Regions from separate parts of the Pseudarthrobacter sp. Y6 genome, predicted to be linked through region 2. Evidence: riboswitches for the same ligand, from Rfam matches in the RefSeq annotation. Region 2 holds a riboswitch; the other holds the start of a gene.
What was found. A riboswitch is a leader RNA that binds a small molecule or an ion and turns the genes downstream of it on or off. The one in region 2 is predicted to bind thiamine pyrophosphate.

Region 1: another riboswitch for thiamine pyrophosphate. It lies ahead of thiD (bifunctional hydroxymethylpyrimidine kinase/phosphomethylpyrimidine kinase); the one in region 2 lies ahead of thiO (glycine oxidase ThiO).

The regions. Positions count from the first base shown of each region.
Region 1 covers NZ_CP189574.1:2,018,988-2,026,862, reverse strand. The annotation lists gene obgE (GTPase ObgE) at 1-1,487, opposite strand, end outside; gene rpmA (50S ribosomal protein L27) at 1,604-1,867, opposite strand; gene rplU (50S ribosomal protein L21) at 1,929-2,237, opposite strand; gene thiD (bifunctional hydroxymethylpyrimidine kinase/phosphomethylpyrimidine kinase) at 2,510-4,093, opposite strand; TPP riboswitch at 4,076-4,173, opposite strand; gene ACQCSW_RS09675 (Rne/Rng family ribonuclease) at 4,275-7,595, opposite strand.
Region 2 covers NZ_CP189574.1:1,552,705-1,560,579, reverse strand. The annotation lists gene moeB (molybdopterin-synthase adenylyltransferase MoeB) at 1-689, opposite strand, end outside; gene ACQCSW_RS07490 (TetR/AcrR family transcriptional regulator) at 774-1,439, shown strand; gene ACQCSW_RS07485 (DUF3107 domain-containing protein) at 1,490-1,714, shown strand; gene ACQCSW_RS07480 (hypothetical protein) at 1,769-2,071, shown strand; gene ACQCSW_RS07475 (4a-hydroxytetrahydrobiopterin dehydratase) at 2,134-2,460, opposite strand; gene ACQCSW_RS07470 (thiazole synthase) at 2,534-3,349, opposite strand; gene thiS (sulfur carrier protein ThiS) at 3,354-3,590, opposite strand; gene thiO (glycine oxidase ThiO) at 3,587-4,933, opposite strand; TPP riboswitch at 4,926-5,045, opposite strand; gene thiE (thiamine phosphate synthase) at 5,073-5,849, shown strand; gene ACQCSW_RS07450 (RNB domain-containing ribonuclease) at 5,914-7,419, shown strand; gene ACQCSW_RS07445 (DEAD/DEAH box helicase) at 7,712-7,875, shown strand, end outside.

The DNA.
Region 1 (7,875 bases), 470 kb from region 2:
AGCTCGGCGCGGGCGGCGGCCTTGGCATCCTTCCGTTCCTGCTGCTCGTCACGCTTCTGGCCACGGGTGGGGCGGTCGCCGACGTCCGCGAAACGGATATCCGTGCCACGCGGTGATGCGAGCATTTCGGCTCCGGCCATCATGGTGGGCTCCCAGTCGAAGACAACGCCGTCATCTTCGCCGATCACGACTGCGTCGCCCGGCTTGGCGCCCTGCTTGAACAGTTCGTTTTCGACGCCGAGCTTGGCCAGGCGGTCGGCGAGGTAGCCGATGGCTTCCTCGTTGGTGAAGTCGGTCTGCTTGACCCAGCGGACAGGCTTGTCGCCCAGGACGCGGAAGAGCGGTTCGAGGTTCTTTTCCTCGCGGCGGATCTTGAAGCCGGCTTCGTTGACGGCGCGGGGCCGCAGAATCGGCGGCTGGACCTTGGGCGGGGCGGCCGCGAGGGCGGCACGGGCGGCCTGGACGATTTCCGCCATGGCGAAGCCCAGCTGGCGGAGACCCTCGTGGCTGGTGGCCGAGATCTCGAAGACCCGGTAGCCGCGTGACTCGAGTTCGGGGCGGACGAATTCAGCCATGTCCTTGCCGTCCGGGAGGTCCACCTTGTTCAGGGCCACCAGCCGCGGACGGTGGTTCAGCGGAACCACTTCGCCGTCGGCACCCGCGTAGCTCATGTCTACGGAGTACTTGTCCAGTTCGGCCTCGATGATGGCCAGGTCTGCCAGCGGGTCGCGGTCCGATTCCAGCGTGCCGCAGTCGAGCACGTGTACCAGGGCGGCGCAACGCTCCACGTGGCGCAGGAAGTGGTGGCCAAGGCCCTTGCCTTCGCTGGCGCCCTCGATGAGGCCCGGAACGTCTGCAATGGTGAAGCGGACATCGCCGGACTGGACAACACCCAGGTTCGGGATGAGGGTGGTGAAGGGGTAGTCGGCGATCTTGGGCCGCGCGGCGGACATGGCCGCGATCAGGCTGGATTTGCCGGCAGAGGGGAAACCAACAAGCGCGATGTCGGCGATGGACTTCAGTTCCAGCACAATGTCACGGGCGTCACCCTCGATGCCCAGCAGGGCGAAGCCCGGGGCACGGCGCTTCTGCGAGGACAGCGAAGCGTTACCCAGGCCGCCCTGGCCGCCGGCGGCCGCCACGTATTCTGCGCCTTCGCCGACCAGGTCTGCCAGGACGGTGCCGTCCTTGGATTTGACCACGGTGCCGTCGGGCACGGGCAGGATGAGGGTCTCGCCGCTCTTGCCGCCGCGCCAGTCGCCCATGCCGGACCCGCCGTTGGTGGCGTGGCGGTGCGGGGAGTGGTGGTAGTCGAGCAGGGTAGTGGTCTGGTGGTCAACGCGCAGGATGACGTTGCCGCCGTCGCCGCCGTTACCGCCGTCGGGTCCACCCAGTGGGATGAACTTCTCCCGGTGGACGGAGACACAGCCGTGGCCGCCGGTACCGCCGGATACGTGCAGTACTACCCGGTCTACAAAGCTCGCCACGTGGATCTCCTCAGTGCTGTTTCCTGGACGCCCAAGGGCGCCAAGACGATTGTAATGCGGTTAAAAGAATAGTGGAGCGGACCAAATGGCCCGCTCCACCGTTTCAGAACTATTTGTTACTCTGCAGCTGCAGCAGCAACGATGTTGACGACGCGGCGCCCGCGGCGGGTGCCGAACTGGACGGCTCCCGGAGCCAGTGCGAACAGAGTATCGTCGCCGCCACGGCCAACGCCGGCGCCCGGGTGGAAGTGGGTGCCACGCTGGCGGACGATGATCTCGCCTGCGGAAACTACCTGGCCGCCGAAGCGCTTGACGCCGAGGTACTGGGCGTTGGAGTCACGACCGTTGCGAGTGGAACTCGCGCCTTTTTTATGTGCCATTTGAAATGCCTGCCTTTAAATTCTGGGGAATCTGCTGAAGAACCTGAACAGTAACGAAGAGTTACTTGATACCCGTGATCTTGACCTTGGTCAATTCCTGACGGTGACCCTGGCGCTTCTTGTAACCGGTCTTGTTCTTGAACTTCTGGATGACGATCTTCGGACCACGGAGGTCTTCGAGGATCTCAGCCGTAACCGTTACCTTGGCCAGGTCCGCAGCAGCAGAGGTGACTTTGTCACCGTCTACCAGGAGCAGTGCGGGCAACTCAAAGGTGCTGCCGGCTCCACCGGGGACGCGGTTCAGGGTAACGAAGTCTCCAACGGAAACCTTCTCTTGGCGGCCGCCTGCGCGGACAATCGCGTACACCACTTGGGAACTCACTTCTCTCGACGTTTATTACTAAATTTGCGTGCTGAACCCGTTTCCATAATTGGCTGGGCTCTCGCTGTGCCTCAACGCCGTGGGGTCGTAACCCAAGTGTTGGCGTAAGCACCGAAGATCAAGAATACGCTAATTTTGCCTTCGGCCGCAAATGAGGCTGGTTACGGTCCGTTGTCTGTGATAGGACCCACAAGCAGGTACTGCACTGACAATCCAAAACCGTGCCTGACTATCGTACAGGCCGCGCGGGCCCAAGACCGTCAGGCGTGAATACGCGGCGCGTCGAAGAATTCCACTTCGAACCGGCATGACTGCCTGAACGCCACCAGCATCGCCGCACGTTCAGCCGCGGATGCGCCTCGTCCGGCATCATCAGCCAAGGCGATCGCGTCGCGGGTGGCCTGCGCGAAGTCGTCGTCAGCATAGGCACGCAGCCAGTCAGCATAAGGATGCGCCGCCGGTGCAGCGGCAGCCAGGAACTCCGCGTGGAGGGTCTGCCCCACCTCGGCGTACAACCAGAAGCACGGCAGCACCGCCGCCATGAGGACCGCGTAACTGCCGGAGGCCGAGGCTGCCAGCAGGTGGTCCACATAGGACTTGGTGACAGGTCCAAGGACGGATTCCACGGTCCTGGTGCTCAGCCACGTGCGGTGCAGTTCAGATTCGACCTCAAGGCATTGCCGGGCCGACTTTGCCCAGAACAGCTGGGCAGCTTCCGTGGGGGCCAGCGCACTGGCCCGGGCGAGGACGCGCGAATAGCCGTTGAGGTAAATGGCATCCTGGGCGAGGTAATAGGCGAACTGTTCTTCAGCCAACGTGCCGGCCGCAAGGTCGCGGATGAAGTCCAGTCCGTAGATGGCCTCCAGATCCGGTGCCGACGCCCGCCGCAGCGTCTGAGCGAATTCCCCGACTGCCGGAACCTCCTGCATGTGATGGAAGTGGTTGATGGGGCCCTGGCCCCCGCCCACCTCCAACTGGTCCGAGGCCTGCAGCGCGCCAACCAGCCAAGGCTTAACTTTCCGCAGTGCGGCCTCCCAGTCCCCCAGCCTGGCCTGAGCCGTAGCCATGGCCGACGACAGCGAGCAGCCGGTGCCGTGACTGTTGCGGGTGGGGATCCTGTCCCCGCTCACTTCCACCACCTCCTGGGCGAGCAGCCCGGCGGCGTTGACCAGGGCATCCGGGCACGCACCGCCGTCGAGATGGCCGCCCTTGACCAGGACGGTGGCACCGGTCGCGGCGGACAACCGCTGCCCTTGCCCGAGCGCATCAGGCCAATCCCGCGCCTGCGGCTCCCCCACCAGGATGGCCAGTTCGGCCAGGTTTGGGGTGATCAGGTCCGCGAGCGGGAGCAGCCCCCGCAGGGCTGCCTCGGCAGACTCGTGCAGCAGCCGGTCTCCGCTGGTGGCCACCATCACAGGATCAAGAACGACGACGGCGGGACGCACCCTTTCCAGCCAGTCCCGCACCACGCCAATCACCGCAGCGTCGCCCAGCATGCCGATCTTGACCGCGTCGATGGTGATGTCGTCGCTGATGGCATCGAGCTGCTGGCCCAGGAAGGTCGCCGGCGGGACGTGAACCGCCTGGACCCCCTGCGTGTTTTGGACTGTCAGAGCGGTGATGGCCGCCATGCCGTAGCCGCCAAGAGCCGCAATGCTTTTGAGGTCGGCCTGGACGCCCGCGCCACCTGAGGGATCCGAGCCGGCAATGGACAGCACACGGGGGACCTCACGCAGCACCTGGACCGCAGAAGAGCGGCCTAGTGCAGGCCGGACCTCAGCGGGGGTTGCCGTGGTTGGGGGCGTTGCAGGAGGAAGGACAGAAGTTGAAGCCAAAGGAGACATCCCTTCGCCGGTGCTAACCGGACAGGTTCAACGGGTGTGGATCTCAGCCGGCTCTCTGCGCGGCACCCCGTGTCAGTCACCAGCCTAGCGTTCCTCGGGACTTAACGCCGGACGCCCGGACGCAGCCTGTGATCCACAGGCACGTCCGGGCGCCGCTGTATTGGCTCGCCCTAGTGTTCGGTCAGAGCTCCGAGGCCGGAACCCCTACGCCCAGGATGATAGGCGCATTGGTGACCGCCGGCTTGTCAGCCACAGGAGCCCTGACGGGCTCCGGGGCCTTGGCGGCATGCATGTGTCCAGCGGCAGCCCCCGGAACGGCTTCGTGATGCTCCACGGACGTGGCGTTGGCTGCGCCCTGGGCACGACTGGCACTCCGGTTACGCCGCGGACGGCGGGCGCGGGGCTGCTCGGTGTGGTCGGAGTAGTCCTTCTCCGCCACGGCAGGCTGCTGCTGCTGACGGGCAGGTTCGGCCGGCTGGCTTTCAGTTGCCTGGACTGCCGACGGCTTGCTTTCCGCTACAGGGGCCGGCTCGCCAAGGTGGGCGAAGGCCTCCGCGAGGCGGTCAAGTGTCAGGGCAGGTGCGTGCGGATGGTCTTCGTGGTGCTCTACGAACGGCAGCACTACCCGCTCGCCGCCGAACGTCAGCACAGCTGCCGGGCGGCCGTTGGAGTCCGTCTCGGACCGCTCAGCCGGAGCCTGCACCGGCGCAGCGGGCAGCTGGCCCGCGGCGGCTGATGCGTGAGCCACTTCGTCGTCGTGCATGTGCGCAGCGTGGGCTGCGGCCGCAATGTTCGCAAGCGCTGCCCGCGTGGCCTCAGCCTTGGCATGGCGCTCGGCGTCACTCGGTTCCGGGTGGACCGTGTGGATCTGCACCGGAGCTGCCGGTGCAGATTCCAGCGGCTGGCCGCCGCGTCCGCGGCGGCGCTTCCGGTCAGTGCGGCCACCCGGCTGGCTGTCCGGGCGCTGGCTGTCGGTGCGCTGTGTGTCGCTGCGCAGGTTGTCTGTGCGCTGGCTGTCAGGGCGGTGATCCGCGCGCTGCACGTGGTGCTCGGCGGCTACGGTGTTGGCGCGGCGGTGTTCCACGGGGTCGTTGTGGGTGACGATTCCGCGGCCTGCACAGGTTTCGCACTGCTCCCCGAAGACTTCCAGGAGCCCGGTGCCCATCCGCTTGCGCGTCATCTGCACGAGGCCCAGCGAAGTCACTTCGGCCACCTGGTGCTTGGTACGGTCGCGGCCCAGGCATTCCACCATGCGGCGGAGGACCAGGTCGCGGTTGGATTCGAGGACCATGTCGATGAAGTCGATGACGATGATGCCGCCGATGTCGCGGAGACGGAGCTGCCGGACCACTTCTTCAGCTGCCTCAAGGTTGTTCTTGGTGACGGTTTCCTCGAGGTTGCCGCCGCTGCCGGTGAACTTGCCGGTGTTGACGTCCACCACGGTCATGGCTTCGGTGCGGTCGATGACCAGCGAGCCGCCGGAAGGCAGGAAGACCTTGCGTTCCAAGGCCTTGTGGATCTGCTCGTCGATCCGCCACGCGGCAAAGATGTCCTGGTCCTTGGTCCACTTTTCCAGGCGGCCCACGAGGTCGGGGGCAACGTAGGTGACGTAGGCCTCGATGGTGTCCCAGGCCTCTTCACCGGAGACGATCAGCTTCGAGAAGTCCTCGTTGAAGACATCACGGACCACCTTGATGGTGAGGTCAGGTTCGCCGTAGAGCAGCTCCGGCGCGAGGATCTTGGTGGACGTGGACTGGCCTTCGATGCCCTCCCACTGCGCCCGCAGGCGGTTGATGTCGTGCGTGAGCTCCTCTTCCGAAGCTCCTTCGGCGGCGGTGCGGACGATGACGCCGGCGTGCTCGGGCAGGCGGTCCTTGAGGATGCGCTTGAGACGGTTGCGTTCGACGTCGGGCAACTTACGGGAGATGCCGGTCATGGAGCCGCCGGGCACGTAGACGAGGTAGCGGCCGGGCAGGGAGATCTGGCTGGTCAGGCGTGCGCCCTTGTGGCCCACAGGATCCTTGGTGACCTGGACCAGCACGGTGTCCCCGGACTTCAGCGCATTCTCGATCCGGCGCTGCTTGCCTTCGAGGTTAACGGCCTCCCAGTTCACTTCACCGGCGTACAGGACGGCGTTGCGGCCGCGTCCGATGTCAACAAACGCCGCTTCCATGGACGGCAGGACGTTCTGCACCTTGCCGAGGTAGACGTTGCCGATCAGGGAGTCCTGCTGGGTCTTGGAGACAAAGTGCTCGGCCAGGACGCCGTCTTCGAGGACGCCGATCTGGATTCTGTCGTCGCGCTGGCGGACGATCATCTGCCGGTCAACGGATTCACGGCGGGCCAGGAACTCGGCCTCGGTGATGACGGTGCGGCGGCGGCCGGTGTCGCGGGATTCGCGGCGGCGCTGCTTCTTGGCTTCGAGGCGGGTGGAGCCCTTGACGGACGTGACGCGGTTGTTGACCGGCGCTTCGGTCGCGGCGCGCGGCGCGCGGACACGGGTCACCGTGTTGGGCGGGTCATCGCCCTCTCCCCCGGTCAGCTCCAGGTCCTGGTCGCCGCGGCGGCGGCGACGACGACGGCGGGACGTCACGCCCTCATCGGCCTGTCCGGCGGATTCCTCATCTGCTTCTTCGACTGCGCCGTCGTCGCCTTCGGTGTCGGCATCAGCATCGCTGTCGCCGGTGCGGCTGCGCCCGCGGCGGCCACGGCTGCGGCGCCGGCGGCGGCCGTTGGCGTCGTCCTCTTCGCCGTCTTCGGCGTCGTCCGCTTCCGGTTCTTCCACGGCTGCGGCCGGTGCGGGCCGGACCGCGGTGCTGAGGTCAGGGGCCTGGAACAGGACCGACGTGGTGGACACCGGCTCGAGGAACAGTGAACTGAACGGGCTGGCAGGCTGAGCAGCAGGTGGTTCGTCGGCCGGAGCAGCAGCGTTGGCGGGGGCGACGGCGGTTGCTGCGGTTGCGGCGGCCTCCGCAGCAGCGACTTCCTGCGCTTCCGGGGCCGGCGCTGCTGCAGCTTCAGGGGCTGCCTGCTCCTCAGGAGCTCCTTGTTCTGCAGCCGCGGAAGCAACGTCGGGGGCCGAGGTTTTGCGTGTGGCAACGCGGCGACGGCGGACAGGCTTGGTCTCGGCGGCAGCCTCAGGGGCTGCGGCGTCGGCCGCGGGTTCGACGGCGTCAGCCTCCACGGCGGCGGGCTCGGCAACCACGGCGGCGGCAGGTGCTTCCGCGGCTTCAACAGCGAAAGCCGGCAACGGTTCGGCGCTGTCCACCTTCTTACGTGCGCGGGTCCGGCGAACCGGCGCCTTAGGTTCCGGTGCGGCGTCCTCAGCGGCCGGGACCGCGGCGTCTGCTGCAGGCACAGCCTGGGCGGCAGCGTCAGTCACTGGTGCGGTCTCTGCGGCCTTCGGCGCTGCCTTCCGACGCGTCCGGGTGGCCTTCTTGGGCGCTTCCGCAACCTCGACGGCGGCTTCATCATTAACGGCTGGTGCTTGTTCGTTTTCCATATGTGGCAACACTCCTGCCCCTGACGTACCGCCACATCCGGCACCCATTGGGGCACATATTGTCAAAACCCGCAGGCGTTGACAGAAGTCAAGTGGATACTCCCAGGTTCGCACCGGCAGAGGGGTGCGGCAGCCCGTGGGAGCCGTCGGCTGTGTCCTGAAACCCGTTGTTCTACACGCCACAACCAGGTGCCGACCAATGGAATTGCGGGAAGCCGGATCAGAGAATCCGAAGCCTGCCCTGCTCATCATTGGCGGTCTTGAAACAAGCCACCGGACC
Region 2 (7,875 bases):
ACTGCCTCGGTCACCATGAGTGATCCCACAGCAGCGCAGAGCATGCCGAAGACGCCACCCTCACCGCAGGAGGGCACGGATCCGGCCGGCGGGGCCTCGGGATAGAGGTCCCGGTAAGTGGGTCCGTGCTTTTCCCAGAACACGCTCACCTGGCCATCGAAGCGGAAGATCGATCCCCACACGTAGGGCTTGCCGAGGATGGCAGCGGCATCGTTGACCAGGTAGCGGGTGGCGAAGTTGTCCGCCCCGTCCAGGATCAGGTCGTAGTCCGCGAACAGCTCCAGTGCGTTGGAGGCATCCAGCCTGACGTTGTGCAGCCGGACCTCCACCAGGGGGTTCAGCGCGGCGATGGCGTCCCGGGCGGATTCGATCTTGGGCCGTCCTACGTCGACGACGCCGTGGATCACCTGGCGCTGCAGGTTGCTGAGGTCAACGACGTCGTCGTCGATGATTCCCAGGGTCCCCACGCCCGCTGCCGCCAGGTAGAGCAGCGCGGGCGAACCCAGTCCCCCGGCACCGATGACCAGCACCTTGGCGTTCTTCAGCCGCCGCTGCCCCACCGCTCCGATTTCGGGAATGATGAGGTGCCGTGAGTAGCGTTCCACCTCGGCCGGCGTCAGTTCACCGGCGGGCTCCACCAGCGGTTTAAGTGATACAGAGGAATCATTTGCGGTCAAAGTCGAAGCCATACTTCAATGTATGCCCCGAGATGCCGCGCGGTCATATTACCGCGCAGTATTGTGTAGGTAACGGCAAGCGAAAGTAGGGCAACTGTGGTCCATGAAGCACGGGCTAACCGGGCGTCCGGCGGCGAACCGGCCGCACCTCAACGGGCCGCGGGCCAGCGGTCCGCCCGGCTTCCCCGGGATGAGCGCCGGGCGCAGCTTCTCGCTGCGGCGCAGGAGGTTTTTGTCGCCAACGGCTACCATGGCGCCGCCATGGATGAAATCGCCGAAACGGCCCATGTCAGCAAACCGGTGCTGTACCAGCACTTCCCGTCCAAACGGGAGCTGTATCTTGCCCTGCTGGACAGCCATCTCGCGTCCCTGACCGACCTGATGCTCGGTGCTTTGAGCTCCACTACTGACAATGACGAACGTGTCCAGGCGGTGATGCGCGCCTACTACCGCTTCATCGCCAGCGACGACCAAGCGCACCGCCTGGTCTTCGAATCAGACCTCATCAACGATCCCGATGTCAGTTCACGCCTCGAGACATTCAACAAGACGTTTGCGGACGCCGTGGCGCGTGTGATTGCCGAGGACACCAAACTGCCCCACCTGGAGGCACAGCTTCTAGGACGCGGCCTGGCCGGCATGGCCCAGGTCAGCGCGCGTTATTGGCTGGAAACGGATGGAAACCTGGACCTCGATGTGGCCAGCGACCTCATTTACCGTTTAGCTTGGCGCGGAATCTCGCGCTTCCCCAAAGAGTCCTAGACTACAAATAAGAGAACCCAAGAAACTTTGATTGGCTGGGAGGCCCCCTTTTGGAAATTAAGATCGGCATTCAGAACATTGGCCGCGAAATCGTCCTGGAATCGGCTCAGGATGCAGACACTGTAGCCACGGTCGTTGAAGAAGCCATCACCAAGGGCACCGATCTCCGTCTCAAGGACGACAAGGGACGCATCATCATCGTTCCCGGCAACGCCCTGGGCTACGTGGAAATCGGTGCCGAAGAGGCCCGCAAGGTCGGTTTCGGCCAGTTCTAGTACGTCAGCGGCCAGCCGCCTTGGCGGTTGGCCGCTGCTTTCCGAGGAGATCCCATGCTTTCGCTGACCATCGTTGTCCTGGTCACAGTAGCCGCAGGCTTTGTTGTCTGGGCCAATGACAGGCGCCACACCCGGTATGGGACGGGGTTGCCCGCAGGGGTTGCCGTTGTGGTGGGTGCGGTCAGCTGGATCATCTTCATCGCGGCAGGTTTTGGCTACCAGCCGGGCCTGACGTGGATTCCCTGGGTCCTGCCCATGGCGCTCGGCACCGTCGCTGCCATCGGGACGGTCCTCTACCTCGGGCGGACGCGCGAAAGCCACGATACGCAGCGGCTGACGCAGGCGCTCAAGCTGTAGGCCGGTCCCGTTTCCTTAAGAACCGGTGACCACTACCCAGCAGGGTGCGTGGTCACCGTCCTTTAACCCGCCGGCTGGGCGGTGGCGCCAAGCCGGGCGGCAGCAGCACTCACCGCCGCCGCAGCAGCGGCATCCCGCTCAGTGACCTCGCCGCCGGCGTCGTGGGACGTATAGCGGAGATGCACCTTGTTGAAGCGCCAGTCAAGGTCCGGATGGTGGTTCTGCTCTTCCGCCAGGCGTCCGACGGCGGCAATCAGCTCCAGTGCGGCGGCCGCCGTCGGCGTCTTATAGACAGCGACCAGCCCGCCCAGCCTGTACTGCCAGTCAGGCAGCGCGGCGAGGACGGCCTCGATCCGCTCACGCGTGAGAGTGTCTTGCTTGCCGGTCATAGCGGCCTCCTTGGCTCGTCTGGTGAGCCCGCCCCGGCGTTTGGTCGAGGGCGCCCGGCCTGGAGAAAACGGCCTAGAGAAACTCTGCCCGGCCTTCCATGGCCGATGACGCCAGGGCGTGCTCGCGGCGCGGAATCCTGCCGGCCGCTTTCGCCAGCCTACCGGCGATGACGGCGTGTTTGAAGGCCTCCCCCATGAGTGCCGGGTTCTGCGCACGCGTGACTGCAGTGGCCAGCAGCACGGCATCACAGCCAAGCTCCATGGCCAGTGCGGCGTCGGATGCCGTGCCGATGCCGGCGTCCAGCACCACGGGCACCGAGGCGCGCGAGACGATCAGTTCGATGTTGTGTGGATTCAGGATTCCCAGGCCGGTGCCGATGGGCGCTCCGAGCGGCATGACCGCGGTGGCACCCAGGTTTTCCAGCCGCAGGGCCAGGACCGGGTCATCGTTGGTGTAGGCGAACACTTTGAAGCCCAGGTTTACAAGCTGTTCCGTTGCATCCACGAGCTCCACGGCGTCCGGCAGCAGGGTCTGTTCGTCGGCGATGACTTCCAGCTTGATCCAGTCGGTTTCCAGCGCTTCGCGTGCCAGTTCCGCCGTCATGACCGCGTCCCGGGCGGTGAAGCAGCCGGCGGTGTTGGGTAGGATCCGGATCCCGTGGTCCACCAGGAGCTGGAAAAGGGACCCCGATTCAGCCGGCGAATAGCGCCGCATGGCCACCGTGGTCAGTTCGGTTCCGGACGCCAGCAGGGCAGCGCCCAGCCCGTCGAGGCTCGGTGCGCCACCCGTGCCCATGATGAGGCGGGAGCCGAGCTCGACGCCGTCGATGACCAGCCTGTCTGCAGCCTCGGGCCGGTTCTGTGTACTGATGTTGCCGGTTACTGTCATGGTGTCAGCCTCCCTGGACTGCTGTGACCAGTTCGACGTCGTCACCTTCGGCGAGCGCCGTGACGAACCACTGGCTGCGGGGTACTACTTCGGAGTTATGGGCGACGGCGACGCCGAGTTTCTGCCCGTCTGTCGCCTGGCCGTTGGCTGCTAGGGGACGGCCCGTGATCTGGCTGATGAGGGTGGTGATGGAGGCGTCGGCCGCCACGGAATGGCGAGAGCCGTTGAGGGTGATGTTCATGCTGATTCCTTCTGTGGGTCGAGGTCCTTCGTACCGCTAATGTCCTTGCGTGGGGACGGTGTGCCGGCTACCAGGTGCTTTCCTGAAAAGCGGGCCGGGCTGAGGGCCCCCCATCGAGGATCCGTCGGGCCGTCCAGCAGGTCCCGGCAGATGGCCGCCGCCGCCGGAGCAAGCAGCACTCCGTGGCGGAAGAACCCGGTGGCAACAATCAGCCCGGCAATGTTCCCCGTGTTCCGCGTCCTTGGTGCGGAAACCGGTACGCGGCCGAGGAGAGGTGCGTTGTCCGGGGTCGCCGGTCTTGCCCGTGCCGTGCATTCCAGGAGTTCAAGCTCCAAGACGGCCGGCACCAGGACCTGGGCGTCACGCAGCAACTGGTAGACGCCACCGGCCGAGACAGCAGCGTCGCCTGTCCCGGCGAGCGCGTCCTCCCGCTGCGTTGCCCCGATCACCACCGTGCCGTCCTGCCGGGGAACGATGTAGACCGGCACACCATGGACCATTCCGCGGACCGTCGAGGTGAGGAGCGGGCGCAGGTGCTGCGGAACAGCCAGTCGAAGAATGTCACCGTAGACAGGCCGCAGGGGCAGGTGCAGTCCAACCGGGAGCCCATCCAGCGACGCCGCCTCCAATCCGTTGGCCACGATAGTCTCCCCTGCCTGGACACTTCCGCCGTGTGCGAGGGTCACGCCGCTGACGCGGCCGTCCTCCCAGATAAGGGCAGCGGCGCGTTGGTCAACGGCGAATCCCGCGCGGGCACCTGCCACGGCGGTTCCTGCCCCCGGTTCGTGGAGGGCAAGGACTTCCTGGAGGCACGCCACCAGTTTCCGGGGATCCACCTGGTGGTCGGCGGGGATGTCCAGGGCGCAGGATATGGCCGGGCTGAGCAGGGATTCCCTCGTCCTGGCCTCACGGACAGTCAGGGGTTCCACCACCAGGCCGCTGGCCTGCTGCACGGCCCGGAGGTCCATCAGCGCCCGGCGGTCCGCAGCGTCCGCGCCGATGGCGAGGGTCGGCGTCGTCAGATATCCGGTATCTCCAGCCCCGGCCAGGGCAAGGGCTGCCGCGAAGGCAGGCCACAGGCCGGAGGATGCAAGCATCAGCTCAAGGAGGTCTTCCTCCTGGTAATGCAGTTCGCTCACAGGGGCAAGCATGCCGGCGGCTGCCCAGCTGGCGCCGTTCCCGGGCGCGTCATCGATCAGCACAACGGAACGGCCGGATCGCCGAACTTCCCAGGCTATGGCGTGGCCGATGACTCCGCCGCCGATGACTGCCACGTCGGCGTGCAGGCCTGCGGCCGGGCTGGCTGATGCAGTCTCAGGTGGGCTGCTTATTGCGGGGGGCACATGGTTCCTTCCCTACGCCGGTACTAGCCGGATCAGGTCAAGCGGTCGGCTCTGACGCCCTCTCAGCCCGGCCGCTTTGTGACGGCTGCAACGGGCTCCCGCAGTACCCGCCCAGTTTAGGGGAATTAGGCTGGTTTCCATGAACGCGCAATCCTTCGCCGCTGCAGGCACGTCCTCCGCCAGCTCTTCCGCCCCCGCATCCTTGACCGAAACAGACCCCACCGGCGGCATAGGCGCCGGACTCCCCCACAGCGCCAGGCTGTACCTGTGCACCGACGCGCGCCGGGACCGTGGGGACTTTGGCGAGTTTGTGGACGCGGCTTTTGCCGGCGGCGTGGACATCATCCAGCTCCGCGACAAGGCCATCGAGGCGGAGGAGGAGCTGGAGCTGCTGGCCGTGCTTCAGGCGGCGGCCGAACGCCACGGAAAGCTGTGGGCAGTCAATGACCGTGCCGATATCGCGATGCTGTCCGGCGCCCCCGTCTTCCACATCGGGCAGAAGGACCTGCCGGTCGCTTCCGCCCGCACCCTGCTCGGCCCACGCGCAGCGATCGGCCTTTCCACGCACACCGCCGAGCAGATCGAAGGCGCCATCCGGCTGTCCGGTGGGCTGAATGCCCAAGGCGGCCTGGACTACTTCTGCGTCGGACCGGTCTGGGCCACTCCCACCAAACCCGGTCGTGCCGCCGTCGGCCTTGACCTGGTGCGGTACGCAGCGGGGGCGGTCGGCGCTGCCGGTGGCACCCAGGCCACGCTGCCCTGGTTTGCCATCGGAGGCATCGATCTCGGCAACGTGGAGCAGGCGGTGGAGGCCGGTGCCGGCAGGATTGTTGTGGTGCGTGCCATTACCGAAGCCTCCGATCCCGCAGCGGCGGCCGCGGCACTCCTGGCGGCCCTGGACGCAGGCGCATCCTGACAATCCCCCGCGTGGCGGACGTTGGGCGTGCACGTTCCGTGGAAATCGGGCTAACCTGACTTTCGTGTCACATCATAGGTTGGCCCCCAACGTCCACGAGCAGACGAACGACCTCGCGGCGGCGCTGAGCGCCCTGCGGACAGAGCTGGAACTGCCGGGGCCCTACCCGGCGGAGGCGGTCCGGGACGCGGAAGCGGCAGTGGCCGCACACGAGTTGCCGGGCGCTGACCTGACGGATGTGGACTTCCTCACCATCGATCCGGCGTCGTCCACTGACCTGGACCAGGCGCTGTTCATCGAACGCGCGGGCACTGGCTACCGGGTGCTTTACGCCATCGCTGACGTGCCGTCCTTTGTCCGCCCCGGCGGCGGACTGGACGCAGAGACCCGCCGCCGGGGCCAGACGTTCTACGCCCCTGACGGCCGTATCCCGCTGCACCCGGAGGTCATCAGCGAAGGGGCCGGCAGCCTCCTGGCCGGGCAGCTGTGTTCCGCCTATGTTTGGGAGTTCGGGCTGGACGACGCGGCGCAGGTCTCCACTGTGACTGTCCGGAGGGCCTCCATCCGCAGCCGGGCCAAGCTGAGCTACAAGGGAGTACAAGCCGAACTCGACGCCGGGACGGCTGGTCCCGTCCTGCAGCTCCTGAAAGAAGTAGGGCTCAAGCGCGTCGAGCTGGAGCGCCGCCGCGGCGGTGCGAGCCTGAACATGCCTGAGCAGGAAATCGTCCAACTACCCGACGGCGGCTACCGGATTGCCGCGGCGCCGCAGCTTCCGGTGGAGGACTGGAATGCCCAGATCTCCCTGATGACCGGGATGGCGGCGGCAAACCTGATGTTGGCGGGAAAAGTGGGCATCCTGCGCACCATGCCCGCGCCGGACGAGCGCTCCCTGCGTCATTTCCGCCTCCAGACCGAGGCCTTGGGCAAGCCGTGGGACGGCAAAATCAGCTACGGCGAATACCTCCGCAGCCTTGATCCGACCGAGCCCCGGCAACTGGCCATCCTGCACTCCGCCGGTATGCTGTTCCGCGGCGCCAGTTACACGGCGTTCGACGGCACAGTCCCGGAAGACGCCATCCAGTCCGCCATCGGCGCCGCCTATGCCCACACCACAGCACCACTCCGGCGTCTTATCGACCGCTTTGTCCTGGTGATCTGCGAAGCCCTGAGCAACGGCAAGCAGGTACCGGACTGGGCACGGGTAGCCCTGCCGTCCCTGCCGGAGATCATGGCCGGCTCCGACCAGCTCGCATCGCGGATGGAACGCATGGCGCTGGACACCGTAGAGGCCGCGCTCCTGGTCAACCATGTGGGCCAGGAATTCGATGCGATCGTCATTTCCGGCGCCAAGCCGCAAAAAGACAACGGCAACGGCGGCGGGAAAAACGGCAACGGCACCAAGAACGGTGCTGCAAAAAACGGGAACGGCCCCTCGGGGATCATCCAGATCGCCGAACCCGCCGTGACAGCCCGGTGCGGCGGCGACCTGGAATCCGGCACCAAGGTGCGGGTCCGCCTGATCTCCTCCGATATTGCCGCCCGCGAGGTCCACTTCGAGCTGCTGGCCTGAAGGTTTTGCGCCCCGCCCGATCGGCCCAAAGCCGGGATTCAGGGTCCGTACGGCTAGACTGAAGAAGTAGATATGGATGCCCGGTCGTTGATTTCCTTGATTTTGAATTCAACAAGCCCGCCCCTACGCGATCTTGAGATGCACCCGTTGGTCACCAGTGCCAGCATTTTGATAGCCCGCGATCGGCTTCCACTGGATTTGCTTGCGCGCCAGAGCGTGCTCCGGAACGGCCACGTTGGCCGGCCCGTTGAGCAGGCAGCGCCAATGCCCAAATGAATAAGGAAACTCCCCTGTGAGTGAATTGCATACCCACCAGATCCTGACTGACGACTCCGGCATCGAGACGATCGAACCCGAAGAAACCATCATCTCGGACGAGAAGCCGCACGAGATCGAGGAGAAATCCTTCGCTGACTACAATGTCCGCGCCGACATCGTGGAGTCCCTCGCCGACGC